2 regions of the Cohnella sp. LGH genome follow, and region 2 is predicted to be linked to the other one. Evidence: riboswitches for the same ligand, from Rfam matches in the RefSeq annotation. Region 2 holds a riboswitch; the other holds the start of a gene.
What was found. A riboswitch is a leader RNA that binds a small molecule or an ion and turns the genes downstream of it on or off. The one in region 2 is predicted to bind ZMP and ZTP.

Region 1: another riboswitch for ZMP and ZTP. It lies ahead of J4772_RS01990 (bifunctional 5,10-methylene-tetrahydrofolate dehydrogenase/5,10-methylene-tetrahydrofolate cyclohydrolase); the one in region 2 lies ahead of J4772_RS33800 (TIGR01440 family protein).

Annotation. Positions count from the first base shown of each region.
Region 1 is NZ_CP072117.1:501,136-508,668, forward strand. It holds gene J4772_RS01980 (LacI family DNA-binding transcriptional regulator) at 1-1,045, shown strand, start outside; gene J4772_RS01985 (helix-turn-helix domain-containing protein) at 1,065-1,880, shown strand; ZMP/ZTP riboswitch at 1,957-2,036, shown strand; partial or broken gene J4772_RS01990 (bifunctional 5,10-methylene-tetrahydrofolate dehydrogenase/5,10-methylene-tetrahydrofolate cyclohydrolase) at 2,090-2,458, shown strand; gene J4772_RS01995 (nucleotidyltransferase domain-containing protein) at 2,482-3,333, shown strand; partial or broken gene J4772_RS02000 (rRNA adenine N-6-methyltransferase family protein) at 3,627-3,962, shown strand; gene J4772_RS02005 (YhgE/Pip domain-containing protein) at 4,029-5,213, opposite strand; gene J4772_RS02010 (TetR/AcrR family transcriptional regulator) at 5,239-5,898, opposite strand; gene J4772_RS02015 (CYTH domain-containing protein) at 6,128-6,631, shown strand; gene J4772_RS02020 (ABC transporter substrate-binding protein) at 6,736-7,533, opposite strand, start outside.
Region 2 is NZ_CP072117.1:8,192,858-8,200,390, forward strand. It holds gene J4772_RS33785 (glycosyltransferase) at 1-1,608, opposite strand, end outside; gene J4772_RS33790 (S-layer homology domain-containing protein) at 1,694-2,536, opposite strand; gene glyA (serine hydroxymethyltransferase) at 2,657-3,907, opposite strand; gene J4772_RS33800 (TIGR01440 family protein) at 3,970-4,584, opposite strand; ZMP/ZTP riboswitch at 4,956-5,038, opposite strand; gene J4772_RS33805 (low molecular weight protein arginine phosphatase) at 5,079-5,681, opposite strand; gene J4772_RS33810 (manganese efflux pump MntP) at 5,718-6,278, opposite strand; gene J4772_RS33815 (L-threonylcarbamoyladenylate synthase) at 6,401-7,533, opposite strand, start outside.

The DNA of each region.
Region 1 (7,533 bases), 1.2 Mb from region 2:
ACCCGGCGTCAAGAAGATAGCGGATAAGACTGGCTTCTCTCCCGCTACCGTGTCCCTTGTGCTAAATAACAAAGGCACGTTCACGGAAGAAACCAAGCACGCCATACGGCAAGCCTACACGGAGCTCAGTCACGATCTGGCCGTCAGCGAAGGCAAACCGTTCGTCCGACTATTGATCGAGGAAACGATCGCGGTGCACAACGATTCGTATAATGGCGAGATTCTCCGCGCGATTGAAATCGAGTGCCGCCTGCTTGGATTTGAAGTGATGCTGAATTTCGTAAGGGCCGGAGACGAGCCGCTGTCATGGTTGGAAAATATTTCGGGGCTTATCCTGCTCGGCGGCGGATTGATTACCGACGAGATCGTTCAGGAATTGAGAGGATATGCCGTACCGATGGTGCTCGTCGACAATTACACGCACACAGGCGACGGATTATCCGTTCACTCGGATCATTACGGGGCAGGTTACTTGGCGACGGAGTATTTGATCCGCAATGGACATACCCACATCGGTTTCATCAGCGGACCGGCGAAGTACAAACCGCTGATCGACCGTTATGCGGGCTACTGCGCCGCGCTGAGAGAGAACGGACTAACGCTTGTGACGGACTACATTACGCCTAACTTCGACCGTAAGTACATTAAAGGATATTACGAAATGAAATATTTGCTGGAGTTGCCCCGCAGGCCCACCGCGGTCTTCGCGGTTAGCGACCGATCGGCGTTCGGAGCGCTGCAAGCGCTGCAGGACGCAGGTTTGACTCCCGGGCGCGACATCGAACTGATCGGGTGCGACAATATTAGCGGCGACCAGGAGATTAAGCGGCGAATACCGACTGTACACATTCCGCGAGCAGAGGTAGGTCAGATGGCCGCTCGTTTCCTGCTGGAGGCGATGAGGGGCAATGAACTGAGCGGCAAGGTTATCATTCCCGGTCGGCTGGTGTTGCCGGAGACGTCGGAAGCGGCGGCGGGGGGCGCGCAGGGCAATGCAGTAACCGCTGCGGCCGGCGGGAGCGAATCCGGCCAGCACTTCTCATAAGCGATGCGGAGGGATAGGCATGGGCAAGGATATCCGCCACTTTACGCCTTTCGTCAGAGTTGCCGCGGACAGCGTGCATCCTGTTCCGTGGATTATCAAAGAGCATATCGCGAAGGAATATGAAATTTTGTATGTGAAAGAAGGGGAGCTGTCCGTCGTGGCAGACAGCCGCAGCTATCGCGGTTTGCCGGGTGATTTATTCCTGTTCCGCCCGGGACAGAGCTATTCGATTCGCTCCGTTTCGAAGCAGGCGATTCGCAGGCTGTACCTTCAGTTCGGTCTGGAGCGGGGAACGGGGGCGCACGAGGACCCTTCGCCGCTGCCTCTGGACTCGCTGCCGATCGGAATCCAGCTGCGGGAGCCGGCTATGTTCGAGCAGAAGCTGCTCGATATCATCCATGAACGCGATCAGCAGATGCTCTACTATGAGATCAGGACCGTCGGCATGGTTATCGAATTGCTCGCCTGCTTGATGCGGGAGCGCCACTGGCAGAGGTTGCCGTATGTTCACATCAACCGGGAAGTGCTGCTGAAGGTGCAGCAGTATTTATACCTTCGTGCAGACTGTCACGTTACGCTCGACGAGTTGTCGTGCGAATTCTGCTTCAGTAAGTTTTACCTGAACCGTATGTTTCGCGACGCGTTCCAGGTCAGCCCCATGCAATATCATCAACAGATTCGGTTGGAGAAAGCCAAACAAGCGATTCAGTTGACCAATCGGCCACTGACCCAAATCGCTGAACAATTCGGGTATCCCAACGTGCACGCATTCAGCAGATCGTTCAAGAAGAAGCAGGGGGTTCCGCCGTCCTTCTATCGAACCGGTAACAATTGAACGCTTGACCATATCGCCTTCCGGCTGACATTAGTGTTGAATCTGTTAAATATTTCTGTCAGAATGCAATTAGATGTTCGGTATGCGTAACTGGCGAAACGTGGAGTACCACGGGGGAGCGCATACTTCATACAGCCGGTCGCCTGGGCAGAGGTAAGGAGTAAATTTCCTTGCCTCTTTATGTTTTTAACTGGGAGAAAGGGATGATGAGGCATGCGGTAGTCATCGGAAGAAGCCCCATTCTCGGCAAACCTGTATCGGCCATGTTGTTGAACAAAGATGCGACGGTAACCACATGTCACTCCAAGACAGTGAATCTGGAGGAGTTTGTGAGAGCGGCAGATATCGTTGTCGCAGCAGTCGGAAAACCGCGCTTCGTTAAAGGCGACTGGGTTAAGCCCGGGGCTGTTGTGTTGGATGCCGGATACAACCCGGGAAATATCGGCGATGTGGATTATGAGGCATGCCTTCCGCATGTATCCGCCATAACTCCGGTTCCCGCCGGAGTAGGTCCTGTGACCATCGCCACGTTATTGAAGCACACGGTTGCCGCCGCTATGAAAGCTCAAGGATACTAATTCCGGATGGGAGCGAGCGAGAGATGAGCGTGCAAAGCACAATTTCTTATATAGTCGAAAGTTTAAAGCACATCAACGGGATAAGCGCACTGGTTCTTGGCGGCTCAAGAGCCAGAGGGACTGAAGGACCGAGCTCCGATATTGATATCGGGATTTACTACGATTCCGATAAAGGGTTGGACATTCCCAAGCTTCGCCGGGTCGCGACTGTACTCGATGACGAGCATAGAGACAACTTAGTGACAGAGATTGGCGACTGGGGACCCTGGATTAACGGCGGCGGCTGGTTGAAGGTGAATGAAACTCCGGTCGATTTTTTGTTGCGCGATCAAAATAAAGTGTCGCGAGTGATCGAACAGTGTGCTGCGGGAGAGCTTACTATCGATTATCAGCCAGGGCATCCCCACGGCTTCGTCAACTCGATTTATTTTGCGGAAGTCGCATCGTGTAAAGTGTTATGGGACCCGTCCGGCGTCATAGATAAACTGAAGAACAGAACAACGCCTTACCCGCCCGCTTTTCAAAAAGCAACCCTACAGAAATTTTTTTGGGAGGCGTCCTTTTCTCTCGAAAACGGATATAAAGGAGTCTACAAAAACGATTTGTCTTATGTCGCAGGCTGTTGTTTCAGAGCGGTAGCCTGCTTGAATCAAGTTTTGTTTGCAATTAACGAAACCTGCTTGATGAACGAGAAAGGGGCTGCCGCGATCGCCGATTCGTTTAAAGCGGTGCCAGACAGCTACTCTCAAAGAATAAACCATATTTTCACCTTGCTCACAGCAGAACAAGATAGTTCAAGGGAAGCTTTAAGCCTGTTGCGCGAGCTTATTGATGAAACGGAGCGGCTCCTGAAAAGCGAAACGCTTCCGCGCTAGAGGGATACTAAGCCATTTCTTACCTTTTGACGGCAGTGAGTGAGACAGTATGCCTTTCTTTGCATCTGGAGATGTGCTAAAATAACTTCAATTCGAGGATCGGAGGGTTGTCCTAACAATGGGTGTTATAAATTATTTCAGATTGCGTTCTGTCTCTTTGGCCACTAATTAAATAGTGAACAAAGGCTCTGCCTGCGTGCGGAGCACAACGGAATCGGTCTGCCCATTTTAGGATATCCTGCTGCAAATAGGGATGAAGGGGACAGCGCGTCTGTCTCTTTTTTGCGTTTCAGTTCGAGATGCGAGCGATGGTGCCGCGCACTCATTTTGCTCCGCCCCCGAGCGTTGATGCGGCAATTGTGCGAATTGTCCGAAGGGATCGTCCGCTCATGTCCGCTAAAGAGGGGAATAAATTCATTGCATTCGCAGCTTATGCGCTGAGTGAGCCGAGACAGCCGGTGGCTGATACGTTTACAGGGATTTTTACGCCGGTTCAGTTGAAAATGGCCTTAAAGAACGCAAAAGTTGATCGGGAACAACCCGTGGCTTTATTGTCGCTGGAGCAGTGGGCGTCGCTCTTTCATACGATGCTTCAATATGTGGCACCTAATCGTTGGCCGAGAAAATAAGTCACTTTCTTGAACGGCAGGAAAGCATGCCAATCAGTCTCTCGATTCGCATGCTTTCCTATTGGTTTAAGCTTTTTGCTGTACCGGTACGGAGCGAGGCTTCAAGACGGAAGCCACGATAACGACGGCGCTCGTCAAGCCGATCCAGGTGAGGGAGGATACGGCGCCGTTCCAGTTCAGACCCTGGCCGAAGAAGAACAGCTCTCGAAGACCCTCGACCATAAAACGCATCGGCAGCCAAGAATAGATCCAATCCCGATAGAAGGGCGACATCATTTCCGGGGCCAGAGCAAGCAGAGGCGCGCCGAAGAACAGGGTTAAGGCAAAGATGGCAATTCCTTTAATGCCCAGCCACGACACGACGGCAGATATCATCAGGAAAAAGCTGAAGAAGGTAATCGTCAGGAAAAGCGCCGTGTCGGTAAATTGCGGGATATGCAGTCCCACCATGTCTTTTGCGAGCCATGTCAATCCGAAGCCCACGACGACCGCAACAACGGCTCCCGCTGCAATCTGAATGAGCTTAGCGGACAGGGTGTCCCTGCGGTTTTGGACCGTATGCTTGCTAATTCCGAGAAACAGAATCGCCGCGCTCGCCATGCATGCCATCCAAAGCGGCTGGAACAAGGATATGGGAGCGTTGCCGTTTGCGCTTTTCGTACCGATCTCGTTGACATTGGTTACCTTCTTGGCAATTGGGGTTGCCAGGAGGGACGCTTGCTCAACTGTCAGCGTTGCTCCTTGTTTTTGGAAGCCGCCGAGTATTTGAGTGCGAACATTATTGTTAAGGGTGTCCACGACTCCGTTCAGCATTTGTCCAGCTATTGTGGAAGCCGCCGTATTCATACCTTGATTGATGAAGATTTGCAGCTCGGGAGAAGCGGGCGTCTCGGTCCGCAAGGAAGCCTGCTTCGCGCTAAAGTCTTGCGGGATGACAAGCGCCGCATAGTATTCCTGGTTGTTCAGCCCGGATTGCATTTCTTCGACGCTGCCGACTTCCACCCATTTAATGGCGGGCTCCTCGCCGGCTGCCGACGAAACGTTGCTCCGCATCATATCGACGATCGTTTGCCCCATATTCATCTTCGGTTGGTTAGGAATCTCCACTCCCTGATCTTCGTTGATGACGGCGATCGGCAGATTTTTGGGCTGAGCTTGAACGGATGGGAAAAGGGTGAGCGAGAAAACGAATATTACTAGCAATGCGACAATCGGCGATAGCAGTACGAGTTTGTTCTTAATAGCTTGCATAAACGAATCGCTCCTTAAACAATCATTATGAATTTTTTGCAGGGAGTTTCCGAATGCCGTCCAAAACCATGCGAACGACATCTTCAACCTCCTCGTCTTCAATGGATTCCCGGTTCAACAGCACAAAACGGGAGGCCACAAAACCGCCAATGACGGTGAACAGCAGCTTTAGGATACTGCGGGTGGGCATGTCGGCCAGCTCGTCGCGCTCCTGAAACAGCTCAACGATTTTCGTTAAGCGAGTTGCCGCTACTTCGGCGATATAAGGGAAAAGCTCGTTTTTCAATTCCTCCTTGTAAATGATCTCCTTAATTAGAACCAGAAATATGTCTCTGTTTTCCGTTATGAATGCGATGCGGTTTTTCAGGAGTGCCCGGAGAAATGCTTCAAAGTCCGAATAGGCACCGCTAAAAACTTGATTCATCGTTTCATCTGCCTCATAAGGGAACATTTCTTTGATATAGGGGACCACAAGAGATAGCAGCAGTTTGTCCTTCGTGCCATATTGCTTGAAAATACTTGCTTCCGACACATCTGCGGCTTTAGCGATTTCCGCTGTTGAAGTGTTGGAATAGCCTTTTTCGGCGAACAAGCGAATGGCGGCTTCGACTATCCGCTGCTGTTTTTCCGTTCGCTGGGCGCTTTTAACGGCCAAGATTTCGTTAAATAGGTTGCGGGTCGTCAAATCGGATGCACCTCTATTCGTTTTCCCGAACTAAAAGTGAGTGATTACTTACTAAAATACATCGATAAACTTGTCCGTGTCAATGGAAAAGTGAGTGGTTACTCTAAAATAATCAAAAAGTGTCCGCAAGGGAAGCAACCAGAGGCTAATTTTCGAATGAGCGCCGAGGTTAGGTATAATAGTGGGGTCGATGTATGGCAAGTTGAGGGTTTAGAGCGGAGGTTAGATAATGGCCAAGGAAATCGAAAGAAAGTTTATGCTGGCGGAGTTCCCCGATTCTCTGGTACAAGAGGGAGTGCTTGTTCCGGTGAAGAAGCAGCATATTGAGCAAACTTATCTGGCAATTGACGACACTCAGGAGCTAAGAGTTCGGAAAATCAGGGATATGGCTACAGGGAAGCATGAATTCACGCATACGTTCAAAAACGGCAACGGTCTTGTGCGCGAGGAAATCGAATATTCTATCTCGGAGAGCTTGTACGAGCAGCTTATTAAGGCGTCCGGAGCGATTCCTCTGACCAAGGTGAGAACGGCGGCCGATTGGGCCGGGACGACCATTGAGATCGATACGTACGACCAGCTTCAGCTCAGGGTGCTGGAGATTGAATTCGAGTCGGAGGAAGCGGCGTTGGGGTTCCAGGCACCGGACTGGTTCGGCCCGGATATCAGCTCGATGAAGCAGTACAGCAACAAGACGGTGTGGAAAAAGCTGCAGGAAGGACGCGTGGAATAGCAGCCGCAGAGTCAATTAAGAGCGCAATGTCGCCGTCCAGATACGAAGAGAGCCCCGCTGCAACAGCCGATGCTGCAACGGGGCTTTTCGTATTCACAGGGCTACTACTGCTGCTTCGTGAGCCAGGCTGCCAGCTCCTCCGTCTGAGCCAGCACCGCGATCGGGTCGTAGTACCACGAGCGTTCCTCCGGCCAGACGTACAGGCGGTCGTTCTTCACCGCCGGGATGCTGCTCCAGATCGGGTCTTTCTTGAAATCTTCCACAGTGCGGTCGTTAGCCGTCAACACAATGTAGTCTCCTGAGTAATCGCCGATCATCTCCGCAGAGATTTCCGCCCATTGCTTCTCCATAATTTGATCGGCCACGGCAGCCGGAGGCTTGCGACCGAGAGCTTGATAGACGGGTTGTCCGCCTCTGCCGAAGTTATCTCCGTACGCATAGATCGACTTGTCGGTGCTTTCGATGATCGAGAAAGAGGCATCGGCCGGAATCGCCGCATCGACCTTGGCTTTGGCTTCTGCAATCCGGCGGTCGTATTCCGCTAACCACGCTTCGGCTTCTTTTTCCTTGCCGAGTACTTTGCCGAAGAAGGTCAACTCTTCATGGGCATTTTTTAATTGTCCATAGGGGATTTCCAGAGTGGGAGCGATCTTGCTCAGCGTCGAGTACACATCCTTGTTGCCCGTAATGATAAGATCCGGGTTTAAGCTTGTGATCACTTCGGGAGAAGGAGACCCATACGTTCCCGAATCGGCCACGCCGGTAAGAGCCTCCTTAAAGTAATAATTTTGCAGCGTCAGCCCGGGAGCGCCGACAGGAATAACGTCCAAAACGATCAGACTGCCCAAATACTCTTCCGCGACGATACGCTGCGGATGCATCGGAATTTGAATGGGGCCGTT
Region 2 (7,533 bases):
ATCCAATACCTCCTGGTACCTTTGGCAGGCGAAGGCGACAAGCATGCGCTGAATCGGCGGAGCTCCCAAGGAGATTTCGCGATAGGCGTTCCGCTTGTCCGATGAGACGACAAACGGTCTCTCTACGATAATTCCGGCGGTGCCCCGCGACAGGGAAAGCCCCGGATCGGCAATGCCCGAATTGGCCGCAACCCGGATTCGCCGCTCCGTCCATTCGCACCCCAGACGGTCCGAGTAGGCACGCACCAATACGTCTCCTCCGCAGGCAATCGTCTCCGCGAACGTCTCCTCATCCCATTCGGACGCAAGCCGCTCGTTGGGGTGCCATATCCACAAAATATCCGCCCGGCATGCAGCCGCGAATTTGGCTCCGGCTTGTTCCGCTCTTTGCTCCTCCACCCAACGGATGCGGCTTCTCTTTGGCCAATTTTTAGCGTCCTTGCCAAAGCTCGGCTTGGACCACAGTCCGATCTCGTACGGCATGTCCTTGAAGCGAAGCGAGAGATGCTCCAGCAATTCCTCGCGATCCGCCTCCAATTGCGGATGGACGATTAATATCGCCACTTTCATTTCTCGAACCTCTTTTCCGAACGTCTCCTCGATTTTTTTCGCCTTGACGGCGGCGATCCGTCCGTGCCGACGAATGACGTCAACGCGCGAACCGCAGTGATCCGGCAGAAATTCCGTTTGCCGCGCAACCTCCCGCTCCCATCGTCTATACCAGGCATAGGCCTCTTCCCAGCGTCGTTCGCTATAGCAAATTTCGATCTGGATCGCGTAAGGATCCGGATAAGAGGGCAAATCTTCAACGCTTGCCCGAATCGCCTGCTCGGCTTCCAATCCCTGCTCCAAATGCAGACAGGCCATGATTTTAAAATAGTGCGCTTGAGCCCTGCTGTACGCATCCGACCCCGCCAGCAAGCTAAGCGCGGAATTCGCGTATTCAATGCATTCGATGTAACTTCCGACATGGTGAAGCTCCGCTGCGAGGTAACGATGAATTCGTCCGTCGGAAGGGCGCGCCTGCAGCTCTCTGCCTAAAATCCTCATGTTCCTCCGGCTTTTGGCGAGATGGAATTCCGAGGAGTACCCAACGTGGCGGAAGGAAGCGAACGGACATTGCGCGTTCAGTCGCTTAATCCCATCGCAGGCTGCGACCAGCTTTTCGTGAATGCCACCCTCGTATCGATAGTGTCTAGGAGAAAAAAGCCGATCGACGTGAGTTACCGCCAACATCCGGTCGTCCTTCGTCTCGTAGTGGCGACATTCGAATGCGACAACCGTTTGCCGGGCAAGAGAAGCGAGCCACTCCTTGAGATCGGTTTCTCCTTTCCAGACAAACTCTTCGTCCGCATCGATCACCAGAACCCAATCCGCCCCATCCGCGTATTTCAGCGAAATATTTCGCGCCTCGCCGAAATGATCGTTCCACTCCGCTTCGTAAACTCGGGCGCCGAGCTCACGGGCCGTTTGGACACTGCCGTCCTCGGACCCCGTATCCACGATGACGATGTCGTCCAAGTGCGGCATTACGCTTCGCACGGCTTTGGCCAAAGACGCCTCATTGTTTCTCGTCAGCATGCAGCATACGATTTTCATCCCGCTCATTTCTTTCTCGCCTCGTGAAATAGGAAAGGCCGTTACCCGCTCTCGGGTGAAAGCGGGATAACGTCCTCGGAAATCCGCTGCCCGATCAGACCGACGGATCGCTGTTCGAAATCTTCTTCCCTTCGTCTAGCAGCGCTTTTACGCTTTCCTTGTACGCCTCGAAGTTGTCGCCGTTGATAAATGCCGAGGTGACCAAGGCCACTTCCTTGCGATCGACCTGGCTCTTGGGAGCGAATCTGCCGCCTGGCGCCGAGAGCAAGTCGGCTTCGAGGGCGGCCTGGACGTAAGGCTTGGCCCACGAACTGATCTCGCTAGCATCGCTGACCGCCAATCCGCCCCCTTTGCCCACGATGCTTGTCTGCGTAATCCGAACCAAAATGACGGCTAGTTCCTCTCTTGTAAGAACGGCGTTCGGACGGAAGCTGCCGTCCGAGCCCGTCATGACTCCCAATCTGTCCATGACGCTGATGTATTTCAAGCCCCAATGGTCTTTGCTCACGTCCTTGAAATCCGATACCGGCGCGAGCGTCGCGTTCAGGTTTAACGATCTGGCCAAAATTGCGGCAACCTGGGCGCGGGTCAATTTTCCTTCCAGATTGAGCTGCCCTTTGTCGTCGCCAACCATAATGGCCTTCTCCATCAGTTCGTTTACCGCCGCCTGCAGCGCGTCTGGACTTCTTGCCTCGTCGGCCGCGAATACCGCGACCGGCGCTGCCAGCGCATTGGCGACCATCGCCGAAGAAACGACATATCTCGTTATCTTGCTTTTCTTATCGATATTCAAATCTACTTCCTCCGTTTCGGTAGGCTGCATAATTAAGCGACCGTGCGCGGTCAAGCTTCGACATCCTTCGAGGAGTATTATAGTTTGCTCTCTGTAATGCCGGTAAGTGACCGCCGTCATCGTTTTTGTCATCGTTTTGGTCACCCAGGGTCATGTCCTCCCCACGCGCTTAGCTCGAAAAAGACACCGGAACGCAAAAAAAGCCCTCCGGCTTCCAGTCAGGAAGCAAGAGGGCTTGTGCTTATATTCTATGCAACCAAAGCATTAGTACGCCAGGTTCGGGTACAAAGGATACTGCGCAGTCAGATCGGCGACCATCTTGCGGGCTTGCGCCAGCGTCGCTTCGTCCTTCGTATTTCTCAACGTCAGAGCGATGACCTTGGCGATCGTCTTCATCGCTTCGACGTCCATGCCGCGCGTCGTAACGGCCGGCGTGCCGAGACGGATGCCGCTCGTAATGAACGGGCTGGTCGGATCGAACGGAATCGCGTTCTTGTTAACGGTAATCGCTACGGAGTCGAGCACATGCTCCGCCTCTTTGCCCGTAATGTTCAAGTTGCGCGTATCGATTAGCATCAGGTGGTTGTCGGTGCCGCCGGATACGATGTTCAGACCTTCGGCGACAAGCGCTTCGGACAGCGCCTTGGCGTTGATGACAACGTTGCGCGCATAATCCTTGAACGAAGGCTGGAGCGCTTCGCCGAGCGCGACCGCTTTAGCCGCGATGATGTGCATCAGCGGACCGCCTTGCGTGCCCGGGAATACCGCTTTGTCGATCGCCGCCGCCCAAGCTTTGCGGCACAGAATCAAGCCGCCGCGAGGACCGCGCAGCGTCTTGTGCGTCGTCGTCGTAACGAAGTGCGCGTACGGCACCGGATTCTGGTGCTCGCCGCCGGCTACAAGACCTGCGATATGCGCCATGTCGACCATGAACAGCGCGCCTACGTCGTTGGCGATTTGGCCGATTTTCTCGAAATCGATCGCGCGCGGATAAGCGGATGCGCCTGCAACAATTAGACGAGGACGGTGCTTAAACGCCGCCTTGCGCAGCTCTTCGTAATCGATCGTGAACGTCTGGTCGTTAACTCCGTAAGCGACGAAGTTGTACAGCAGGCCGGACGCGTTCGCCGGATTGCCGTGCGTCAAGTGGCCGCCGTGCGCCAAATTCATGCCCAGTACCGTATCGCCCGGCTTCAGAACGGCCAGATAGACGGCCAGGTTCGCCTGAGCGCCGGAGTGAGGCTGCACGTTGGCGTGCTCGGCTCCGAACAGTTCCTTCGCACGATCGCGAGCGATTTGCTCCGGGATGTCGACGTATTCGCAGCCGCCATAGTAACGCTTGCCCGGGTAGCCTTCCGCATATTTATTAGTCAGAACTGTGCCCATCGTTTCGAGAACGGCTTCGCTGACGATATTTTCGGAAGCGATCAGTTCGATGTTGTCGCGTTGACGTTTCAGTTCCAGGTTCAGGGCTTCGACGATTTCCGGATCTTGATTGCGCAAATTTTCCAACATAATAGCTATTCCTCCCGTTTTGTAGTCCGTTTTTTTTGTTCCTTTGCTCATTCGATAAAGCGTTAATCGCAAGCAGGCGACGAGGGACTGCCGCCAGACTCTCCCGCGATGGAAGCATTTCGGCCATCCTGCTCGTAAACGGCTCTTGCGCCCCCGATCAACTTCGGCCGAGTGGCGGCCATGTTAACCCGAGCGTGCCCAACCTCGCGGATGGACGGCCTGAGAGGCACGGCGACGGGACGAAGATGCATCCCGATGAGCGTCTCGCCGATATCGATGCCGGCATGGGCTTGCACTGCCTCGACGAGACAGGGCTCCTCCAGTCGGCGATAAGCGTAGGCGGCCATCGACCCGCCCGCTTTCGGGACGGGAACCGCAGCCACCTCGGTCCAGCCTTGAGCTTCGGCTAGCCGCCGCTCGGCCACGAGCGCCCGGTTCAGATGCTCGCAGCATTGCCAGACGACATGCACCCCGACGCGCGCCCGCACCCGTTCGACCCCTTCATGAATCAGGCTCGCAACCTCCTCCGCCCCGAAGGTTCCGATCCGCTGTCCTCGCACTTCGCTCGTGCTGACTCCCAGCACGACAATCTGGCCCGGACGGAGCTTGCCCATCCTCACCAATTCGTCCATCAACATTTCCGCTTGATCGACGATCGAACGAGACTCCGCAGTCATACCTGCCATCCTCCTAGGGCGTGTCTGCATACTCCGAGGGCAGCAGATTTTGCCGAATTTTCGTCCCATGCAAGGAACTTTTGTGAAGGCGTACCGGGGGTACGTCAAGCAAAAGTGACGAAGCAGGGGGCGAAAAGGCGGTGAAAGACGCCCCCGAGCGGGTTTGCAGACATGCCCTCGCCGCACAGTTGTTCCGTTAGACGACAATACAGGTATTATACCTGAATTTACCGGGCTCAAACATAGGACGGGTGTCGAACGATGTCGCATTAACGCCTCCAGCCGGCGTCCCGATCGGCTTCAAACCAAGTTCGAACAACCTCTTCAAGAGGTAAAAAGACAAAAAAGAGCAAGCGCGCTTATAGCACGCTGCTCTTCGCCCAGGCGACCGGCCGTCATTCCGATGCTCCACCGTGGTATACTCCACTTGTCGTCGCCAGTTACATCGGAATCTTGAAGTTATAGGATCATCATACCTAAGCTTCGCAAAAAAATCAATCACCGGCTCGCGAATTTCCGCGATCCCGGTCCCACTTATCGATCAGCATCAATAAAATATCCTCGATTTCGTCGGCTGTCCGCTCATAGAGCGACAACGGGCCTCCGAACGGATCGGCGACATCGAAGTCCGGAATTCGGCGCTGCAGCTCGAATAGCCGTACCTTCTCCTCGTCCGTCATCGGCTCGCCGAGCAGCTGCTTTACCTGCCACTCCGAATAGATCCGTTCCGCCTCCGCCACATCGTCCATAACCGGATCTCCGCGCAGCGCATATTCCTTCAGCGTGAACGTCTTGGACAGCGCTTCGGGATAACGTTCCAGAATCGCCCTCTTGTGCCCGGCCGTCATCGTCAGGATGAGGTTGGCCCAGACTACCTCTTCCGCGCTTAACGAAGTCGAAGTTCCGGGTATCTCCAGTTTGCGCCTTTTGAGCGTCTCCGCCGCATTCGGCGAAATCGGCGAGCCGTTAGCCGCGGCTATGCCTGCGGAGCGAATCTCGAGCGGCTTGCCGCTGCGCGCGGCCAAATCCTTGAAGATCGCCTCGGCCATGGGACTACGGCAAGTGTTGCCCGTGCATACGATCAAAACCCGATTCATATTCTCCCCCTGCTTGCATAGTTGATGGATAACTCTCTATATCAGAAATAATAGACCAAATCCGAACAAAATAACACCGCCAAGCGCCTCGCCATATCCTCCCAGGCTCCGGCTTGCTTTTCTCCCGAGCATCAGTCCGAACACGCTCAGCATTCCGCCGAACAGCCCGAACATCAGCACGGTTAGCCACACATGCGCAGAGAACATCCCCAAGGATACCCCGACGGAAAAGGAATCGACGCTCACGCTAAATGCAAATACGAGCATCCCCCATAAGGTACGATGATTGATCGAATCCACCGACTCCCCGCGCAAGGAGCTGTACACCATATGCCCTCCAAGCAGAAGCAGCAGCGCTCCGGCTGCGGAAGTGGCGATCCCTCCGAGCAGTTCGCTGACGTATTGCCCCGTATACATGCCGCCGAGCGGCATCAGCACATGGAAAATGCCGATCAGCGTGCTCAGCTTCAAAATATCGTACAGCCGCACGCCCTTCAAACCGATGCCGATCCCTAGCGAGAACGCGTCCATGCCCAAAGCGACCGCCATCACCAGAATGGTCAGCGCCTGACCGGTTGCCGCAGACACGTCAACCATGCTTGTCCCTCCTTGCATTCAACCGACGCCGCGAGTTATCGCGGCGCAAGCTTGCCGCCTGTCCCTCTCCACAACATATGCGGACAAGACGGCGATCATGCAAAAGGGAGGAATGCCGGCCGTTAGCGGGCTTCGATCTCGCGTCCTCCGGAGGCTTTGCGCAGCCGGTTCATCAGCGCAGCGCCGATCCCGTCCTCGGGATAGCCTTCGGCGACGATATAATCGATGCCCTGTTCATCGCATTCGCGCAGCGTCGCATACAAAGTCTGCGCAGCCTTCCCGGGTTCATTGCGAGGGCCGCAGTCGTAGACAATGTCCGCCCGGTAGCCCGCGACGTGTTCCGAACAGCTCAGCACGGCCACTCGCTTCCCTGCGTCCGCGGCTTGGCGCGCCTGGGCCTGCACGGTCGAGGACAGCCGTTCGAACGCACCCGTAACGAGCAGCATTTCGCCCTGCGGCGCATAATGCGCGTACTTGACTCCCGGGGAGCGCGGCGCTTCCGCGTCGGTCGCAGAGGATCGGGACGAGCCTTGCTCGCCTCTTGAGGAGAGAGAGACCTCCGTTCCCACTCCCACCGCCGCGGTTGCCGCCCGTCTCTCCGCTCGCGCCTCCTCCTTCGTCTCCTCCGCTACGATCGCCAGTCCGACGACCGTATCGCGCAGCTGCTCCCGCGTAACGCCGCCCGGCCGCAAAATATGAATCATTCCGTCCACGACCCGCACGACCGTCGATTCCACGCCGACCCCGGTCGCCCCGCCGTCCAGCACTCCGTCGATTCTCCCGTTCAGATCCTCCAGAACGTGCCGCGCCTGCGTCGGGCTCGGACGTCCGGAGCGATTGGCGCTCGGCGCCGCGATCGGGCAGCCCGCCCGCTCAATCAGCTCCCTGGCCAGATCGTGCGCGGGAACCCGCACGGCGACCGTGTCCAGCCCAGCCGTCACGAGCGGCGACACCGCCCCCTCTCGCACCGGCAGCACCAGCGTGAGCGGCCCCGGCCAGAAAGCGTCCATCAACGCCGCTTCGACGGCGCCGATCTCCTTGACCAGGCCGGCCACGTTTGCGCCGTGCGCCAGATGCACGATCAGCGGATTGTCGGACGGGCGGCCCTTGGCCGCAAAAATCCGCCCCACCGCTTCCGTGCTCCTTGCGTCCCCGCCGAGACCGTACACGGTCTCGGTCGGGAACGCGACAACGCCGCCTGCGGCGATCGCCGCGGCGGCTTCCTCGATGCCGGCCCGCGATAGCTCCGCGGGCC